3 regions of the Paenibacillus sp. NRS-1760 genome follow, and region 1 is predicted to be linked to each of the others. Evidence: predicted binding sites of a transcription regulator. Region 1 holds the regulator's gene; each other region holds the start of a gene.
What was found. Region 1 encodes Rex, which represses fermentation and respiration genes when NADH is low (regulators of the CRP and FNR family bind a similar motif). Its sites were predicted from a motif close to TTGTGAAATATTTCACAA; they were not measured.
Positions count from the first base shown of each region.

Region 2: a site for Rex is predicted at 1,191-1,208, ahead of ACIFSR_RS08125 (DUF1641 domain-containing protein). Genes of this name have one in related genera too.
Region 3: a site for Rex is predicted at 1,888-1,905, ahead of nadA (quinolinate synthase NadA). Genes of this name have one in related genera too.

Region 1 is NZ_JBITPK010000013.1:363,418-366,662, reverse strand. Features, by position in the region: gene ACIFSR_RS17235 (DUF5590 domain-containing protein) at 1-103, opposite strand, end outside; gene ACIFSR_RS17230 (amidohydrolase) at 136-1,437, opposite strand; gene ACIFSR_RS17225 (redox-sensing transcriptional repressor Rex) at 1,418-2,074, opposite strand; gene dinG (ATP-dependent DNA helicase DinG) at 2,071-3,245, opposite strand, start outside.
Region 2 is NZ_JBITPK010000008.1:223,140-226,384, reverse strand. Features, by position in the region: gene ACIFSR_RS08135 (hypothetical protein) at 1-385, opposite strand, end outside; gene ACIFSR_RS08130 (MGMT family protein) at 519-842, opposite strand; gene ACIFSR_RS08125 (DUF1641 domain-containing protein) at 1,297-1,737, shown strand; gene ACIFSR_RS08120 (NAD(P)/FAD-dependent oxidoreductase) at 1,774-2,955, shown strand; gene ACIFSR_RS08115 (DUF3502 domain-containing protein) at 3,021-3,245, opposite strand, start outside.
Region 3 is NZ_JBITPK010000019.1:14,974-18,218, forward strand. Features, by position in the region: gene nadB (L-aspartate oxidase) at 1-851, opposite strand, end outside; gene nadA (quinolinate synthase NadA) at 885-1,823, opposite strand; gene ACIFSR_RS26455 (ABC transporter permease) at 2,174-3,136, opposite strand; gene ACIFSR_RS26460 (ABC transporter permease) at 3,138-3,245, opposite strand, start outside.

The sequences.
Region 1 (3,245 bases):
CTGTCCACTCAGGCGACTGAACTTCACGGAAATAGATAAAAGAAACGGTTAGAAGCAGCAAGAGGAATGCTGTAATTAACAATAACCATCGCTTAAGTGTCATAAACGGCTTTCGTTTCCTTGCTGTTGCTCGCATTAAGCTTGCAGCAAGCGATCAAAGCTCGCTTGTGCCTCGTAACGAATTTTCTCCTCATCAAGCCAAGTGCATTCGCCGTTTTTCAATACTTGTCTTCCATCAATCCATACATGCCGCACATCGCGGCCTGAACCTGAGTAGACCAAATGTGATACGATATCCGTCTGAGGGTAGAAATGCGGCTGTTCAATATCAATAGCGATGAAATCTGCCTTCATGCCTACTTTTAGACTACCAAGGCTCTTCTCTTGCCAAATGGATTTTGCCCCATTCACTGTACCAAGCTTCAATGCTTCCAAAGCAGGGATAGCTGTAGGATCTCCAGATACACCCTTGTGAAGCAAAGCTGCAAATCGAATTTCCTCAAATAAATCAAGATTGTTGTTGCTTGCCACACTATCTGTTCCAAGCGATACCGTAACACCTGCGCGAATCAAATCAGGAACGCGTGCAATGCCGCTAGCAAGCTTAAGATTACTTACAGGATTATGTGAAACCGCAATTCCTTTAGCAGCAAGCAGCTCGATCTCAGCATCATTCAGATGTACAGCATGCGCTACAAGTGCAGGACGTGAGAAAAAGCCTAACCGATCCAAATGCTCAACCGGACGAAGTCCATAATCACGCACGTTTTGCTCAACTTCCGCTATCGTTTCCGACATATGCGTGTGCAAAGGCAAATCAAAATCATGAGCTGCTTGTACAAAACGTTCTATATACGCTGGTGGACATGTATAAGGCGCGTGTGGAGAAATCATCGTGGTTATGCGTCCATCGGCTTTCCCGTTCCAATCACGAGCGAAAGCAATTGCTTCAGCAAGCTTTGCTTCTTGTACATCGGGAGGACATAGTCCGATAACACCTCTGGTCAAAACTCCTCGGATCCCGCTTTGCTCAACCATTTGAGCAACTTGATCCATACGATCATACATATCAACAAAGGCTGTTGTACCTGATTTCAGCATTTCAACGATCGCTAGAGCACTTCCTGCACGTGTATCTTGATCAACATATTTGCCTTCCATTGGCCACATTTTCTGTTCCAGCCAAACCTGCAAATTTTGATCATCGGAATATCCGCGAAGCAAGCTCATCGCCGCATGTCCGTGAGTATTAATAAGTCCTGGCATAAAAGCCAGCTTGCTGCCGTCTATTTTTTGCACCGTATCAGAAAGCTGTTCAGGAACAGCCGTACCTATATAACTAATCCGATCATCGGATACAACCATATGTCCTCTAAATGATGGATTTTCGTCATCCATCGTTATAAACAAACCATTTTCAATCCAAATCTGACTCATCCTGCGTCTCTCCCTCTTTGGCTAAATAATAGGCTAAGCTAAGCAATTCCCTTGTGAAATCAGCATTATGTATTCGCATTTCATCCGGTACTCGTAGAATAGCAGGGGCAAAATTCAATATTCCTTCTATGCCTGCTTCGACAAATTGATTAGCTACATTTTGTGCTTCAAATGCTGGAACGGTAATGATGCCGATCCGAATATTTTGCTCTGCAACCGTTGCAGCAAGCTCACTCATCGGCATGACAATCAAATTATTAATGCTCGTTCCGATTTTGCTCGGATGTACATCGAACACGGCGGTAATCTGCATATTATCCTTGGAGTATTTATTGTAATTGCATAGGGCATGACCTAGATTGCCCGCTCCAACCAACGCAACCTTTATCGTCTGATCAACCTTCAAAATTTGACGTATCTTCTCAATTAAATATACAACATCGTAGCCTACGCCTTTCCGTCCAAACTCTCCGAAATAAGCGAGATCTTTACGAATTTGAGCAGGATTTAAATCAAGCTTAGTGCCTAAATCCTGCGAAGAAATGGTCTGAATCTCACGATTAAGCATTTCATTTAGTACTTGCAAATAAACGGGAAGCCTTCTGACGACAGCCTCCGATATTTTCGTTTGCTTCATCGTTTTTCCTCCTCTTCGCTAGACACAGCTTGATTTTCCTGCGGCAATGCTGCATTTTCATCCGTTAACCATTCTCTCATTCGCACGACCATTTGATCCATATGCATCGTTTCGATTTTTGGTCCTGGCAGTGAATATAAGAAGTGTTTACCGTAGTAAGTGTCGATTACCCTAGTATCATATATGATTACGATCCCTTTGTCTTGTGAAGTCCTTACTAGACGGCCAAAGCCTTGTTTAAAGCGAATAACGGCTTGGGGAATCGACAATTTCATAAAAGGATTTTGTTTCTGCCGCTGCAGCATCTCGGCTTTTGCTTCCACTAAGGGATGGTTAGGCGGTTGGAATGGCAAACGAACGATGGCAAGGCAAATCAGAGCTTCTCCGGGTATATCTACACCTTCCCAGAAGCTGCTCGTGCCAAGTAAAACGGACTCTGGCGTTTGACGGAAACGTCTTGTAAGCTTCGTGCGATTCCCGCTGTCTATTCCTTGTCCGAGCACTTGAATACCTGCAACGCTTAAAAGCTCTTTAAGCGGCTCGTAGACCTGCCTCAGCATGCGATAGGACGTAAACAGCACTAGCATTCTGCCCTTCGTTTCCTTTGCAGCATCAGAAAGCGATTTTACAAGCATATCCAAATAGGTGTCATCTACAGCTGCTCCCTTGAGTACTGGGAAGTTGCGTGGAATGACAACTAATGCCTGCTCCCGGTAATTAAACGGAGAAGGCAATTGAACGGTTTTAAGCCTGCCCTGCTGTTCGTATCCAGTTAACCCAAGCTGCTCCTCCGCGTATTGAAAAGATTTTTGCACAGATAACGTTGCAGAGGTTAATACGATACTTTCTTTGACATCAAAAAAATATTTTTGCAGCTGAGCGCTTACATCTACTGGGACACCGTATAGCTGCACAGATCTGTAGCGGTATACGCTGCTTGCTTCAATCCAAAACACAGAGTCCGCAAGCTCTAAGGTGATAAACGTTCTAAGCTCATCCTTAAGTCGAGACAAATCACGTACCGCGCCATTTAAATCCGTTATTATCGCTTGAACACCGGAATCGTCAACACGGTCTTTAATATCGGTAACCATTTTATCGACGGTTCGAATGACTCGGTTAAGTTCAGTGTGGATATTTCCTTCAACCGTAACACCGTCCTCCCAGCCTG
Region 2 (3,245 bases), on a different contig from region 1:
GAATGCTGATCTCATCCTCGCCAGATTGATCTGATAATGCTAAGAGCTCAGGCAATGTAATGTTTTTATGCTCCTTGCAATACGTGAGCAGCCCTTTGGCTGCCCAAGATAAGCGATCATCCTGGAATTCACCGATCATTTTACGGAACAATTTATGTGGGATTAGCTGCTCGTCAACTAAGGCTTGCATCGCTTTTATTGCAAGTTTTGTCGTCATACGGCCTTTTTTGGCAACCTCGTCTAAGGTGAGCGATGCGGAATCCGCCGTGCTTGAGCTGAGTACGATATAAATCATTTGCGAATAAATATCCAAGCTTTGGTTATAAAAGATTTCGGTGGAAACAGTGAAGTTTCTAACGTTTCCCGGTGCAATTTCTGTTGTCATGTTCTTTCTCTCCCTTCCGAATGGTCTATACCATAATAAAGGTTCGGATACGGGGTTTCAAATGGGGCTTCATTAGAAAAAGTTAATCGCAGCCGCTTAACCGCGAAGAAACATAATTTTCATCCGGGTAAGGTCATCTTTCTTCTTCTCTTTCCGGATTGTAGCGGTATTTTTCCAAATCAATTCGCCCGTTCTCGCTTGCTGAAACGCCTTCCTCTTTTAAATAAAAGATCTGCATGTAACGAGCTTCCTCCTCTTGAATCGATATCTCCCCTTTTGCATTAACAACTCTGTGCCAGGGAAGATTATAAATGCCGCTCATCGAATGCAGAACTCGGATAACCTGCCTTGCCCCCCTGCGATTGCCAGCCAGTTCTGCGACTTGACCATACGTCATTACGGTGCCTTCCGGAATCGCCTTAATGATGGATACAACTCTTTGCGTATAGGGCTGCATATTAGAACTCCTTTATGTATGTTTTTAATCATTGTTTTTTATTATCATAACTGAATTGCGCTTCATTTACGCTTATTGAACGATAAAGCGTTTAAAATCACGGTACATCATTCGATTTAATATCCATAAATTGGATGATTAATCAACGAACAGCAGCTATATGCCTGAATGACAGCAATATTCCAAATCTTTTTACCGAAAGCAATAAATTTCTTTTTAACTTTTGGTGAAAACGATGTAGAATAGAAACAAAGGGTTTAATCCGATTACGTCATACGCGCATTCACATCCTTCTGCCTCACGCAGAAATAAGACTGTTACGTCCGCATAAACATTTTTCGAATAACTATGTGAAAAGTGTAACAATCTTTCAGGATGCATCTTTATCTTTAGCGGCTGACACAATTGAGACTACAACTTACTTTCAAATTTACGTAAAGGAGGACATTCTATTATGTCACAACCATCTGCTGGACAAGAGGTTGCAGCTAGCCTCGTCGAAGAAAAACAAACGTTGGATGTACTTGATCAATTGATGAAGCCGGAGGTTCAAGAGTCTCTAACTGTACTCGTGGACAGCCTGCCAAAATTAGCTGAAATGGTTACTCTAATGACCAAAGCTTATGATTTTGCACAAAACATCGCTACAGACAAAGTGTTGATCAACGATTTCGCTCAAGGTATCGGTGAATTCGTTAAACCGGTTCAAGAGAAAGCAAAAGGTATCGCAACAGCAGCTATTGAAGCTGGCGAGCGCTCGCAAGAAGCGGCTAACTCTTCTGTTGGCCTATTCGCTATGTTGAAAATGCTTAAAGATCCGGAAGTTCAAAAAACGCTTCGTTTCGCGCAAGCTTTCCTAAGTGTTTTGTCTGAACGCAAAAACGATAAAGTATAATACACCGAATACGTATAGAACGAACGGAGGATGAACATGTCGAAGCAAATACTAATTCTTGGTGGCGGTTATGGCGGTCTTCTTACTGCTCTAACAGCACGCAAACATTTGACTGCAGCAGAAGCTAGCATCACAATCGTAAACCGTTTTCCAACTCACCAAATCATTACTGAGCTGCACAGACTTGCTGGGGACACAATTGCTGAGCAAGCAGTTGCTCTACCGCTTAGCAAGCTTCTAGGCGACAAACAAGTTAACATCATCGTTGACTCGGTTAAAGAAATTAAACCTAACGAGAAGCAAGTGGTTCTTGAAAGCGGACAAGTGCAAAAGTACGACACTCTTGTTGTAGCACTTGGAAGTGAAACAAACTACTTCGGCATTCCAGGATTGGAAGAGAACAGCCTTGTTCTTAAATCCGTTGCTGATGCTAACAAAATCCGCAAGCATGTTGAAGATCGTCTTGACGCTTACAAAAAATCAGGCAATAAAGCTGACGCAACAATCGTTGTTGGCGGCGGCGGCTTGACTGGCGTTGAGCTTGTTGGCGAATTCGCTGACAGACTTCCTGAGGTTTGCCGCAGCAAAGGCATCGACTTCAATGATATTTCGCTGTATTGCGTAGAAGCCGGCCCTGCCGTTCTGCCAATCTTCCCGAAAGTATTGATCGATCGCGCTGTAACAAGCCTTGAGAAACGTGGCGTTAACTTCATCACTAGCGTAGCGATTACAGAAGCGACAAAAAGCTCCGTATCGCTTAAAGACGGTCGTACGATTGAATCCAGCACAATCATTTGGACTGGCGGCGTTAAAGGTAATCCAGTTGTCGGCAGCAGCGGTCTTGCAGAAGACCGTGGTCGTTCACTTGTTACACCAACGCTTCAATCGACTTCACACGCTGATGTATTCCTTGCTGGCGACTGCGCAGTTGTATTCCCAGAAGGCAGCGAACGTCCTTACCCTCCAACAGCTCAGCTTGCTTGGCAAATGGGCGAAACGGTAGGCTACAACCTAGCGGTTCAAATCAAAGGCGGCGTTATGGATAAGTTTGTACCTGTATTCTCCGGAACACTGGGCAGCCTTGGCCGTAAAGATGGCGTGGGCACAATCGGCGGCAACGCGACTCAGCTTAAGGGCTTGCCTGCTTCCCTAATGAAGGAAGCAAGTAACGTTCGTTACTTGTCGCATATTCACGGTTTGTTCGCACTAGCTTACTAATATACACAAACAAAAAGAAGGAGGGCAGCGGCCCTCCTTCTTTTTGTTTTACCCTTCAGCTAACCTTACTTCTGCAATGCCTGCCATTCTTTAAATTGCTTCTGATATTCAGCGACAACCTTGTCTAATCCAGCAGCCTTTAAGCTTTGAAGAGCTGCCGGGAAGTATTTATCGTAGGATACCACGCCCATTTTAATTGGAATGATCTTCGATTTCACTTCGGATAGCACATTCGCATATTCAACAGCAATCGGCTCCGTATTGAGGCGGAAACCAAGAACAGGTGAGAA
Region 3 (3,245 bases), on a different contig from region 1:
TCCAGCTGCTCATGGTAGCGTTCCATGAAGCGCTCTCCCTTAATATTACGAAGATACGCCCCTTCGCCGCGCACAGCCTCTGATATCAAAAACCTTGGCGCGCCTGGATAACATAGAGAGGTAGGGTGGAACTGAATAAACTCGACATCCTGTATGTATGCCCCTGCTCGATAAGCCATCGCAATGCCGTCTCCTGTGGCAACCTCAGGATTTGTCGTGTAACGGTACAACTGGCCAGCCCCGCCTGAGCTTAAAATGACGGCTTTGCCTCTTACAAACAACCGCGCACCGCTCGGCTTCTGTACAATGACACCACAGCATTCGCCGTCCTGAGTAACCAAATCAATAACAAAATGGTCGTCCCAAACTTCGATCTTAGGATTGGCAATAGCCGTTTCGGACAATGCTCGTACGATCTCAAAACCTGTAGCATCTCCGTTAGCATGCAAAATACGCCGCTGGCTATGCGCTCCTTCCTTCGTAAGCGCAAACTCGCCATTCTCCAGATCGAATTGCGTTCCCATCTTTATTAAGCTGCGAACACCTTTGGGCCCCTCATGAACAAGTACATCAACCGCTTCATTAGAACATAAGCCTGCACCCGCTACGAGTGTATCTTGTCTATGGTAAGCCGGTGAATCCTCATCCGAAATAACCGCAGCGATACCGCCCTGCGCATAACGCGTATTGCTGTCGAGCAGCGATTTTTTCGTAATCATGAGGACAGAATTGTTTTCACTTGCTCGTATAGCGGTAAAAAGACCGGCAATGCCGGCCCCAATTACGATCACATCTTTTTCTATAACAGGCAGCTCACTTAACTGCACATCGACTAAATATCTAGGAATCATCATTGGCTCCTCCAAGCGTAGAAGCAGCGCATACTACTTCACGAGTAGCATGCGCTCCAAGGATAAACGGGCTTGATCTGCAACATGTGGCGGTACGTAGATTTGAGGCTGCATCGTTTCCAAGCATTTCACTAGCTTCTTCAAATTATTTACTTTCATGTTAGGGCACACCAAATATTTAGATGCAAAATGAAAAGTTTTACCTGGGCTGTCTAAACGAAGCTGATAGCCAGTGCCATCTTCTGTTCCCACGATAAATTCTTGGCAATCTGATTCTTTACAATATTTAATAATAGCGGTTGTACTGCCTACAAAGTCGCCTAGCTCAACGACTTCAGGACGACATTCCGGATGCACAACGAATTGCGCATTAGGATATTTCGCTTTCATTTCTTCTACGTCTTTAACCGTCAGCATATCGTGCGTATTGCAGTAACCTTCCCAGATAATCATTTTCTTATCGGTATTCCGCTGCACATAGTGGCCTAGGTTCTTATCTGGTACCCAGATGATCTCGTCGCCTTCAACCGAATTGACAACTTTAACCGCATTTGCCGATGTGCAGCAAATATCAGTCTCAGCTTTGATCTCAGCAGACGAGTTAATGTAAGTAACGACCTTTGCATTCGGGTGCTGCGCTTTCAGCTTACGCAAGCCATCAACACTTACCATGTCGGCCATCGGACAGCCCGCACGCTCGTCGGGAATGATAACGGTTTTATTAGGAGCCAAAATTTTTGCGCTCTCACCCATAAAGTGAACGCCGCAAAAAACAATAACTTCAGCATCCGTTTGTGCAGCCTTCTGCGCAAGCAGGAAGGAATCTCCACGGAAATCAGCTACCTCTTGAATTTCATCACGTTGATAATAATGAGCTAAAATGATAGCATTCCGTTCTTTCTTCAACTGTAACAACCGTTCACGCAGCTCTCGGTTTTGCTCCGCCTTGCGTTCCAGTGCCAGTGCTTCCACAGTAGATCCTCTCCTCTTATGAGGGATGGGCGATAACCCATTCCGTTATACGGCAAGCTGAACTTTGTGAATTGATGCACAAACTTAGAAAGTCGCTTACCTATAGTTTAAACCAAAAGGGATAAATTCATTTGATTAAGTTTTAATTTACACGCGGTAGATGCTACTGTCAATGCGTTAAAGGCCTTTTTAAGGCAGCAATTTAAAATAAATTATTTTGATCGCTGTATCTCACTCACATTCTTCGTAAATGAACCTTTTTTACTATATAATCGCGACCTCCGTCATCACTTATATTAGCAACGAAATAAAAAAAGTCTCTCTCCGCGATGGAGAGAGACCATTTTGAATTATCTTTTTGCTGGATCGTAAGGTTGACCAAGTGCTGATGGCGCATTTGAACGACCAACAGCTCCTGCCAAAACGATCAATGTCAAAACGTATGGCAGCATGTAGAAAAATTCAACTGGAATATGCTGCGAGAATTCAAAGCGCTGTGCAAAGCTTCTAAGCGCCTGAGCTAGACCGAAGAACATTGCTGCTCCTACAACGCCAAGCGGATTCCATTTGCCGAAAATCAGTGCTGCGAGCGCAATAAATCCTTGCCCAGAAATCGTATTATGCGCAAAGCTGCTAGTCGTCGTCAATGTAATTGTTGCACCACCAAGACCTGCAAGCGCGCCGCTAAGCAATACGCCGATATAACGGTATTTCGTTACGCTAATACCAACGGTATCCGCAGAGCTCGGATGTTCGCCCACCGCACGCAGACGCAAGCCAAACGGCGTATGGAACAAGACGAAATAACTGACTACTGCGATAGCTAGGACAATATACGTCGTCGGATACGCGGTGAAAATAGCTTTCCCGAGCAACGGAATATCAGATAAATAAGGTATTTTCACTTTGTGGAACACATTAGCCAAAAGCGGCGTTTGACCTGATCCATCATAAAGGCTTTTGGTTAGGTAAAGCGCTAAGCCAAGCGATAGAATGTTAATAACGACACCGACGACGGTTTGATCCGCACGGAACGTGATCGTTGATATCGCATGCAATAAAGCGAATAACGTACCATAAATAGCTGCAGCTATAAATCCAATCCACGGTGAAGCACTGCCTAACCCAGCTTGTATCGCATACTCCGTTGCAACTGCCGCGGCGAACGCTCCTGAAACCATCAAGCCCTCTAGTCCGATGTTCACAACACCTGAGCGCTCTGAGTACATACCGCCAAGCGCTGTAAAAATGAGTGCGGTGGAGAACACGAGCGTTGTATTAATAAGTTGTCCAATGATGTCTAGCACGTTCATCCTACACCGCCTCCTTCCGCTTGCTTGCACGTTTATTTAGAAAAGGCTTTAAGAACCACTTCACCAATCCATGCGAAGCAACGAAGAAAATAACGGCGCCGATTACGAT